DNA from 3 places in the Lysinibacillus sp. BS3 genome. Region 3 is predicted to be linked to each of the others. Evidence: predicted binding sites of a transcription regulator. Region 3 holds the regulator's gene; each other region holds the start of a gene.
The links. The regulator LexA, encoded in region 3, represses DNA repair genes until DNA is damaged. The targets are predictions, from matches to a motif close to CGAACATATGTTCG.
Positions count from the first base shown of each region.

Region 1: uvrB (excinuclease ABC subunit UvrB) is a predicted target of LexA. The motif match lies at 1,739-1,752, and genes of this name have one in related genera.
Region 2: parE (DNA topoisomerase IV subunit B) is a predicted target of LexA. The motif match lies at 1,876-1,889, and genes of this name have one in related genera.

Region 1 covers NZ_CP154860.1:2,006,934-2,010,150, reverse strand. Annotated here, with positions in the region: one part of gene prfB (peptide chain release factor 2) at 1-365, shown strand, start outside; gene AAJG31_RS10170 (competence protein ComK) at 409-918, opposite strand; gene AAJG31_RS10165 (IDEAL domain-containing protein) at 1,146-1,394, shown strand; gene uvrB (excinuclease ABC subunit UvrB) at 1,825-3,217, shown strand, end outside.
Region 2 covers NZ_CP154860.1:256,121-259,337, forward strand. Annotated here, with positions in the region: gene AAJG31_RS01325 (spore germination protein) at 1-247, opposite strand, end outside; gene AAJG31_RS01330 (HesB/YadR/YfhF family protein) at 436-726, opposite strand; gene plsY (glycerol-3-phosphate 1-O-acyltransferase PlsY) at 746-1,348, opposite strand; gene parE (DNA topoisomerase IV subunit B) at 1,910-3,217, shown strand, end outside.
Region 3 covers NZ_CP154860.1:1,452,495-1,455,711, reverse strand. Annotated here, with positions in the region: gene AAJG31_RS07595 (prepilin peptidase) at 1-639, shown strand, start outside; gene AAJG31_RS07590 (gamma-glutamyl-gamma-aminobutyrate hydrolase family protein) at 673-1,395, shown strand; gene lexA (transcriptional repressor LexA) at 1,503-2,120, opposite strand; gene AAJG31_RS07580 (LysM peptidoglycan-binding domain-containing protein) at 2,287-2,601, shown strand; gene AAJG31_RS07575 (recombinase family protein) at 2,598-3,217, shown strand, end outside.

The DNA.
Region 1 (3,217 bases), 550 kb from region 3:
CAGGTGCAGGTGGTCAGCATATTAATACGACAGATTCTGCAGTCCGTATTACGCATATTCCTACTGGTACTATCGTACAATGTCAAGCTGAGCGCTCCCAGATTAAAAACCGTGAAAAAGCGATGACGATGTTAAAAGGGAAGCTATATCAATTAGAACTTGATAAACAGCAGGCACAATTAGATGAAATACGCGGTGAGCAAAAAGAAATAGGCTGGGGCTCCCAAATTCGTTCGTATGTCTTCCACCCATACTCGATGGTGAAAGATCATCGTACAAATGAAGAAACAGGTAATGTGGGTGCTGTGATGGATGGCGACTTAGATCCATTTATTAATGCCTATTTACGTTCAAAAATAAATTAATACCCAGATTCCCCAAGAGTGAGATGCTCTTGGGGAATTTTTGTTAAAAGGGTGGATGATAGGGTGCATCTTGGCTCAGCTGTTTTCGTTCATTCATGTAATATTTATACAGCATAGAAGCGTTAAGAAATTGTTTACTAATGGAAGCATAACGAATAGGTAGTTCGATTTGTTTATCATTTTTTAACGTTACAATACACCCCAATTCACTAGGAGTAATATTAATAATTGCATGAAGCCCTATCCATATATTGTGAATGGAGCTGGGTGAATAAGTTGGCAGAAAAATACAGGGATAACCATAATCAAAGGCCACGACGATTGGTAGCTTATGTTGATTGCCGAAAAAACGTTTAGCCGATTGTTTTGCGGCTTCATAAGTTGATCCTAATGAGAGACAGGATTTTCGAAGGACATGCATCGGTTTGCGTGTAACAATCAGCTCATTATGCTTATCAATCACATGCGTGAAGACTTTGGAGTCATGCTGAATAGGTTGCAGCAAATAAGTATTGAATGAAATTAAGTAGCCGTTTACAAAGTTAGTTGTCATATAGGGAGTGCCTCCTCTTTTCTAGTGATAACGGTAGTGTAAAACAGAATATGACTTTCTTAAATTAAATGAAATAGTTGAAAATCGTTCAGAAAAGCACGAAATGCCTAGAGAATTTGCTCTAAATATAAAATGATTAATAGCTAATCCAAGATATTTTCGAATCGTAAGCATTGCTTTTTAAATTCAATTTTCATATAATTTAGAAAAGGATCGAGGTGGGATCGTTGGATAAATATTATTCGTATACAGATTTTCTGAAAGCCGTTGGTCAGTCGAAAAAAGTTGATGAGGCAGAGAAATTATTAAACGAGATTTATTTAGATTTATTTTTAAATCGTATCCAGCGTATGCATCGGCAAGAGCAGCTCATGGTTCTGATAGATAGAGCACTCGATGAAAAAGATGAAAACGCATTTTATCAATACGCATCCGAACTAACTTCCTTACACCAAACAGAAGATGAATCATATTGACGAACCCGCTCTCCATATCTATTGGAGAGTGGGATTTTTTTGCCTTTGAAAATAGTTGCAGAGGATGTGAAGATTGTATGTTTTGGTTAGAAGAAGTGATCTTGCTTATAGAATGGGGAAAGTCATTTAAAAAGTTTGAGACGCTGTTTATAAAAAAAGTGAGAGACGCTCTAAAAGTACAGACCCCGGCTCCTGAGAGAGTGTGAGCTGCACATAAAGCAAAACAGGAAATCCCATCCATCGATGAAGCTTGAAAACCTAATAAAACGGCTATTATAAGAGTAACAAGTTAAATTGACTGTATTGTTATGTAATAAAAATTTTAGAGATGAAAAAAAAAATTACAAACATTCGTTCGTTAAATGTTCGAAATTTTAATATTGCTATGCTAAAATATATGTACAAATTGGAAGAAAGGACGGGGACATGAGTGCAAACATTTGATTTACAAGCGCCATATCAGCCTAACGGGGATCAGCCACAGGCCATTGCGGAATTAGTGGAGGGTGTGAAAGCAGGCAAACGTCATCAAACATTGCTTGGTGCTACTGGAACAGGTAAGACGTTTACCATTTCGAATGTCATCCAGCAAGTCAAAAAACCAACACTAATTATGGCACACAATAAAACACTAGCTGGCCAGTTGTATAGTGAATTTAAAGAGTTCTTCCCAAATAACGCCGTTGAATATTTTGTCAGCTACTATGATTACTACCAACCAGAAGCTTATGTACCGCAGACAGATACCTATATAGAAAAAGACTCTAGCATTAACGATGAAATTGATAAGCTGCGTCACTCTGCTACTTCTGCATTGTTTGAGCGTGAGGATGTCATTATTATTGCATCTGTGTCCTGTATCTATGGTTTAGGTTCTCCCGAAGAATATCGAGAAATGGTTGTTTCCATTCGTACGGGTATGGAAATTGAACGTAATCAGCTACTGCGCAAGCTTGTAGACGTTCAGTATGAGCGAAATGATGTTAGTTTTACTCGCGGAACATTTCGGGTACGTGGAGATGTAGTGGAAATCTTCCCAGCCTCTCGTGATGAGCATTGTATTCGTGTGGAATTTTTTGGGGATGAAATCGATCGCATTCGTGAGGTAGATGCACTAACGGGAGAGATTTTATCGGATCGAGAGCATGTTGCTATTTTCCCTGCATCTCACTTCGTTACACGAGAAGAGAAAATGCGTAAAGCGATTGAAAACATTGAAAAAGAATTAGAGGAACGACTTGCATTATTACGTGCAGAAGATAAATTACTAGAGGCACAGCGTTTAGAACAGCGTACACGCTATGATTTAGAGATGATGCGTGAAATGGGCTTTTGCTCTGGGATTGAAAACTATTCACGTCATTTAACATTGCGTGAAGCAGGTGCTACTCCATATACTTTGTTAGATTATTTCCCCGAAGACTTTTTACTTGTGGTTGATGAAAGTCACGTAACACTTCCACAGGTTCGAGGAATGTACAATGGTGACCAAGCACGTAAAGGAGTGCTCGTAGAACATGGCTTCCGATTGCCATCTGCTCTAGATAACCGTCCATTACGTTTTGAAGAGTATGAAAACCGCGTACATCAAGCGATTTATGTATCAGCCACACCAGGTCCTTATGAACTGGAGCATACACCAGAAATGGTAGAGCAAATTATCCGTCCAACTGGATTATTAGATCCATTAATTGATGTACGTCCTATTGAAGGTCAAATTGATAATTTAATTGATGAAATACAAGATCGAATTGCGCGTGATGAGCGAGTTTTAGTGACAACGCTAACGAAGAAAATGTCTGAGGATTTAACGGCTTACCTGA
Region 2 (3,217 bases), 1.2 Mb from region 3:
CTTCAATATTTGCCATCAGTTTATCGATAACAGAATCAGAAATAGTCGTTTTATCCGATAAGCCATCAATGGAAATAATGGCGAGGCTATGGGGATCAGTTTCTCCAATCGCAATTTCACGTATGATAATATCATTACTATGCCCTAGTGATTGTTGAATGATTTTTATATTTTTAGATAGGGAAGTATACAATAAATCGTTCGTTGTATGGGATGGGGAGGTCTCGTTATTGTTAGACATGGACATGTGTTTTCCTCCTCAAATGGTCGTTCATTACCTTTAGAATGGACAATTTTTTTGAGAGATAAACGAAAGAGATATGAAAAATCTAGCTATTTGTGGCAATATCACATTCCTTGCAACTTTCGTGTGTCTTGTTTTGTAATAAATAAAAAAACAGTCTGTCCTTTCATGTATGGAAAGGACAGACTGCTTTATGTACGATAGTCGTATTGTAATTCATCATTACTTGTATCAACATCAACATGTAAATTGTGATCGTTAAAGAACCAAAGATCTTTCTCATCAATGTAATAGATAACACCATCAATTTCTGTTTGCACACCTATGGCAATAGGTTCCTCACGTGTCATGCCTAGTGAAAAGCCTTCGTGAAACGGACTTGAGCCACCATAACGTGCATAAAAACGAATTGTATCACCAGGTTCAACTTCCATTTCATGTTTGAACCATTGTAGGGCTTCATCTGTCAATGCAATATTCATTTCAAATGCTCCTCTCTTCCTACAGCCATTTTACCTTTGGTTCGGTGCCGTTTTTAATACGAGCAATATTGGCACGGTGACGATAAATAATAAAGGTAAATAAAAAGGCTACCAAGATGCCTAATGCAAAGTCACCTGTAATAAAATAATAAACGATTGCATAGATAAGCGCTACTAAAGCGGCTATCATTGATGTTAAGCTGACGATTTTTGTGATTTTTAATGTCACAATAAAGGTAATAAATAGTAGGACAAAGAGTGGCCAAGAATAGCCTAATAATACACCAGCTGACGTTGCCACAGCTTTCCCACCACGGAAGTTGGCAAAGATCGGGAACATATGACCGATAACAGCGACAAGACCCAGTAATAAAGAGTGGAGTGTAGTATCAGAGAAAACAGGAAGTGTCACGAGTAAGACAGCGGCAGTTCCTTTTAAGACATCCATCACCGTAACAATAATACCAGCCTTTTTCCCTAATGTTCTAAAAGTATTGGTCGCACCAAGATTACCGCTCCCGTGTTCACGAATATCGGTATTATAAAAAATTTTGCCTATCCATAATCCAGAAGGTATAGAGCCGATTAGATAAGCACATAAAATAATAAGTCCATTGATCATAGTTGGACTCCTTTCATTCATAGTCCATCACTTGGTACTAATAGTTTGTAACAAGTATTTTACACTTTTTCTTGCTAATCTACAATGTTATGAAGGAGATTTCATCCGAAGTCTTGAATCAATACAAAAGAGAATCTATTAGTGAGGACTAGGCTTTTAGACATAAATTTGTAGGAAGCACTAAAACCTTTATAAAAATATAGGCAAAATGGCAATTTTGTCAATCGCTCATTCCTTTGGTAGAATAGAAGTCTAACTTTATCCTGTTTAATCGCAAGGCACGAGTTAGTGTGCTTTTATTTGCAAGCATCACAACTTTATTTTGCAACTAAGTAGGCTTCAATGCGTCAAATGATGATGGAAGCTAGAAGCAGTCTGTCTTGCTCAAATACCAATTTTAAGCAACTGTTGAAGATGTTTACTATTAATAAAAAAGATCAAAACTGTGAGCAAATTTTAAAATTTTATTGGACCTGTCGCTAGCTATTGACAGGAAATGCTATTATTATTAGGATGAGAACATAAATAGAACATGTGTTTGTTTTTTGGAGGGGAATTTTTTTGACGAATAAACAGTCACCTAGCGTCTATAATGATGACGCTATACAAGTATTAGAAGGATTAGAAGCGGTACGCAAACGACCTGGCATGTATATCGGTTCTACGGATGGCCGTGGACTTCATCACCTTGTGTATGAAATCGTAGATAATGCGGTGGATGAAGCACTGGCTGGCTTTGGATCTCATATTATTGTCACAATTCATAAAGATCAAAGTATGAGTGTGCGCGACTTTGGCCGTGGGATGCCAACCGGTATGCATAAAATGGGCAAACCGACACCAGAAATTATTTTTACAGTGCTACACGCTGGTGGTAAATTTGGTCAAGGTGGCTATAAAACAAGTGGAGGTTTACATGGTGTTGGTTCTTCCGTTGTGAATGCGCTCTCAACATTTTTAGAGGTGACAATCCATCGCGATGGTAAAAAGTATCGTCAACGCTTTGAGCATGGTGGACAGCCTGTCACAACACTTGAAAATATTGGGCAGACCAAGCAGACAGGAACGCTTGTTCATTTCCTACCAGATGAAACGATCTTCTCTGTCACAAAATTCAATTATGATACGTTAGCGGAACGATTACGTGAATCAGCCTTTTTATTAAAGGGCTTAAAAATTGAATTAATTGATGAGCGCGAGGAAGGCAAGAGCGATGTGTTCTTTTATGAGAATGGCATCGAGGCTTTCGTTGCGTATTTGAATGAGGAAAAAGATGTCCTTCATCCAGTAAAATATGTAGAAGGCGTACAGGATGAAATCGAAGTAGAGTTCGCTTTCCAGTATAACGATGGTTATTCGGAAACGATTTTATCATTCGTTAATAATGTCCGTACACGAGATGGTGGTACACATGAAACGGGTGCAAAGGCAGCATTGACGCGTGTCTTTAATGAATATGCAAGAAAAATTGGCTTGTTAAAGGACAAGGATAAAAACCTTGAGGGGACAGATATTCGTGAAGGCTTAGCAGCCATTGTATCTGTTCGTATTCCAGAGCACTTACTGCAATTTGAAGGACAAACAAAGGGTAAGCTTGGGACAAGTGAGGCTCGTTCTGCAGTAGATAGTGTAGTGTCTGAGCAAATTTTGTATGTGCTAGAGGAAAATGCAGAATTATCAGCTTCTCTTGTTCGTAAAGCGATTCGAGCGCAGCAAGTGCGTGAAGCGGCTCGTAAAGCGCGTGAGGATGCACGAAATGGCAAGAAAAATAAAAAGGGTAGTACGATTTTATCTGGAAAATTAACGCCAGCTCAGTCACGTAATGCGGCAAAAAATGAGCTGTATTTAGTCGAGGGTGATTCTGCGGGT
Region 3 (3,217 bases):
CATTGTCCAAAATGTCAGAGACGACTGACGGCGCTTGATTTAGTACCAGTTTTGTCTTATGTATTGTTAGGAGGAAAATGTCGGGGTTGTGGCAATAAAATTTCTTGGGTTTACCCAGTCATAGAATTAATGACAGGTGTATTATTTGCCTTTGCTTATTGGCAGCTAGGCTGGGGCATAGAATTGATAGTAGCACTCTTTTTTATCTCTTTATTAATTATTATCGTTGTATCAGATTTAGCCTATATGCTAATTCCAGATAAGGTGTTAGTATTCTTTTTACCTTTGCTAGCTATTGGACGAGTGCTGTCACCATTAACACCGTGGTGGGACTCTCTTGTGGGTGCTGTGGTTGGTTTTGGCATATTATATATCATTGCTGTGCTATCAAACGGTGGCATGGGTGGAGGCGATATTAAATTATTCTTTTTAATTGGTCTCGTTCTGGGTACGATTGATACACTGTTAACGCTATTTTTAGCTGCAGTTATTGGTATGATTGTCGGGATTACCATGTTATCGAAAAACAAACAGGGGAGAAAAACACCCATTCCGTTTGGGCCATCTATTGCATTGGCCGCAGTTATTGTTTATTTCTATGGCGATGTATTAATTAATTGGTATCTAGGCTTTTGGTAATTGTGCAATTTTCAAGAATGTGGAGGGAAGCAAGTGAAACCGATTATTGGTATTACAGCCTTTGTAGAGGATGATTTATCCTCTCGATTAAATGTTGCTTACAGCAAAAGTATCATTGAAGCAGGTGGAATTCCACTGATTATTCCAATTGGAGTAGAAGAAGAGGCAGCCCAGATTTTAGCCCTCACAGACGGTTTATTATTATCTGGTGGTCATGATGTGCATCCATTTCTATTCGGGGCTGAGCCTTCATTAAAGCTTGGAAAAATTCATCCAGCGCGAGATACGATTGAGTTAGCATTGATTGAAGCCGCATTCCAACGTAAGATGCCTATTTTCGGGATCTGTCGAGGAATTCAAATACTAAATGTTGCATTAGGTGGTACCTTATATCAGGATATTGATAGTGATCACTTTAGTACCAAGTTACTCCAACATATGCAGCAATCAGGTCGAGCTGTAGCTACCCATACTGTACAGGTTATTGCTGACAATCTATTAGCGACTATCGTTGAACAAGAGAAAATAGCAGTGAATTCATTTCATCATCAAGCGGTGAATGTTTTAGCAGAAAAATTAAAAGTAGCGGCAAAATCTAACGACGGTATTATCGAAGCGGTAGTTCATGAGGAGATGCCATTTTGCTTAGCTGTTCAGTGGCATCCTGAGGAACTAGCCATAGCAGGAGATGAGAGTGCTCAAAAGCTATTTTCAGCCTTTATTGAAGCGAGCATAAAATTTAAGAAGGAAGCTTAGAAGAGGCATTGTACAAAGAATCCAATCGTATGTGGATTCTTTTTTTGCGTAAAAAAGAGGATACATGCTCTTAGAAGGAACATAATCCTCAAAATCTGCTTTAATCGTTAATGTACACGTCTATAAAGACCTACAACTTGTCCTAAAATAGAAACTTGATCGACAATAATTGGTTCCATAGAAGAATTTTCAGGCTGTAAACGGAAATGGTTTTTCTCTTTAAAGAAACGTTTTACAGTTGCTTCATCCTCAGCTGTCATAGCTACAACAATATCCCCATTATTAGCTGTTGCCTTTTGTTTTACAATGACTAAATCTCCATCTAAAATCCCAGCTTCAATCATTGATTCCCCCATGATTTCTAGCATGAACAATTGATCTTCACTTGTGCCATACGTATCGGGTAATGGGAAGTATTCTTCAATATTTTCAATTGCTGTAATTGGAGAACCAGCTGTAACTTTCCCGACAAGTGGGACATGGATCACCTGTTGTTTTTGAATGGATTCTTCAGGCTCTAAAATTTCAATTGCGCGTGGCTTTGTTGGATCTCGACGAATAAAGCCTTTTTGTTCTAATCGAGCTAAATGTCCATGAACAGTTGAACTGGAAGCAAGTCCAACTGCTTCACCAATTTCACGTACTGATGGTGGATATCCTTTAGCTCGTACCTCTTCCTTAATGAAAGCTAAAATGTCCTCTTGTCTTTTCGAAACTTTTTTCATGAGTGCTCACCTCTTTTTTCTAAAATCATTCTTCTTATTTGATAGTATAACAGAATGCGAACATGTATGCAAACATAGGTTCGAAAAGTGTTTGACAAAAACGTTTGTTCGCTTTATTATAGGAACATACATTCCGAACAAACATTCTTAAAAAGGGGTAATGATTATGACATGGTTTATGAAAAACACACATATCTCAATTTTAATAGGAGCTTGTTTATTATTTGCAGCATACCTTTACATTACTGATCCAGGAAAAGTTAGTTACGCAGAAATTCAAATCGAACATGGGGATAGCTTGTGGTCGTTAGCCGAGCAATATCGTGGTAAAATGAGTACTGATGATTGGATAAAGCTTGTAAAAACTGAAAATGAACTAGCAGATATTAAAATTGTAGCGGGAAAATCTCTAGTTATTCCTGTAGTGAGTGATCAAGCCAGTCCCATCAATACTATCGAAATTGCGAGAAATGAACAATGATAAATAATCAACTATCGGCTGTTGTCTATTGTCGCGTAAGTACTGAAAAAGAAACACAAAGCTCCTCATTAGAGCGCCAGCAGGAAGAGTTGCTGCGCTATGCTAAAGAGCAAGGCTATGCGGTGAAGGGCGTGTTTAAAGATCAACATAGTGGTTATGATGTAGAACGTGAAGGCTTGCTAGAAATGCTTGATTTTATAAAAGATAAGAACATTAATGCTCTTTTTGTCCAAGATGAAACTCGTTTAGGACGAGGCAATGCAAGGATGGCTGTATTACATTTATTACAAAAGTCAGCAACTGATGTTTTTTCTATGCGTGATGCAGGCCCAGTCCAATTAAATGAAATGGATACGATGCTGCTTGAGATTTTAGCGATTGTAGAGGAATATCAACGTAGAATCCATAATGCTAAAATTCGACGAGGTATGCGACGTGCTGTAGAAAACGGTTATCGTCCAGAAAATAATTTATCGAATCGAGGTAATCCGCAGGGGCAGGAGCGAAAAGATCTACCTGTAGACGAAATTGTGAAGCTACGCAAACGTGGATTTACCTTTGAAGAAATTTCTATAACGCTTAGAGGGTTAGGCTTTGAGGTAAGTAAGGCGACAGT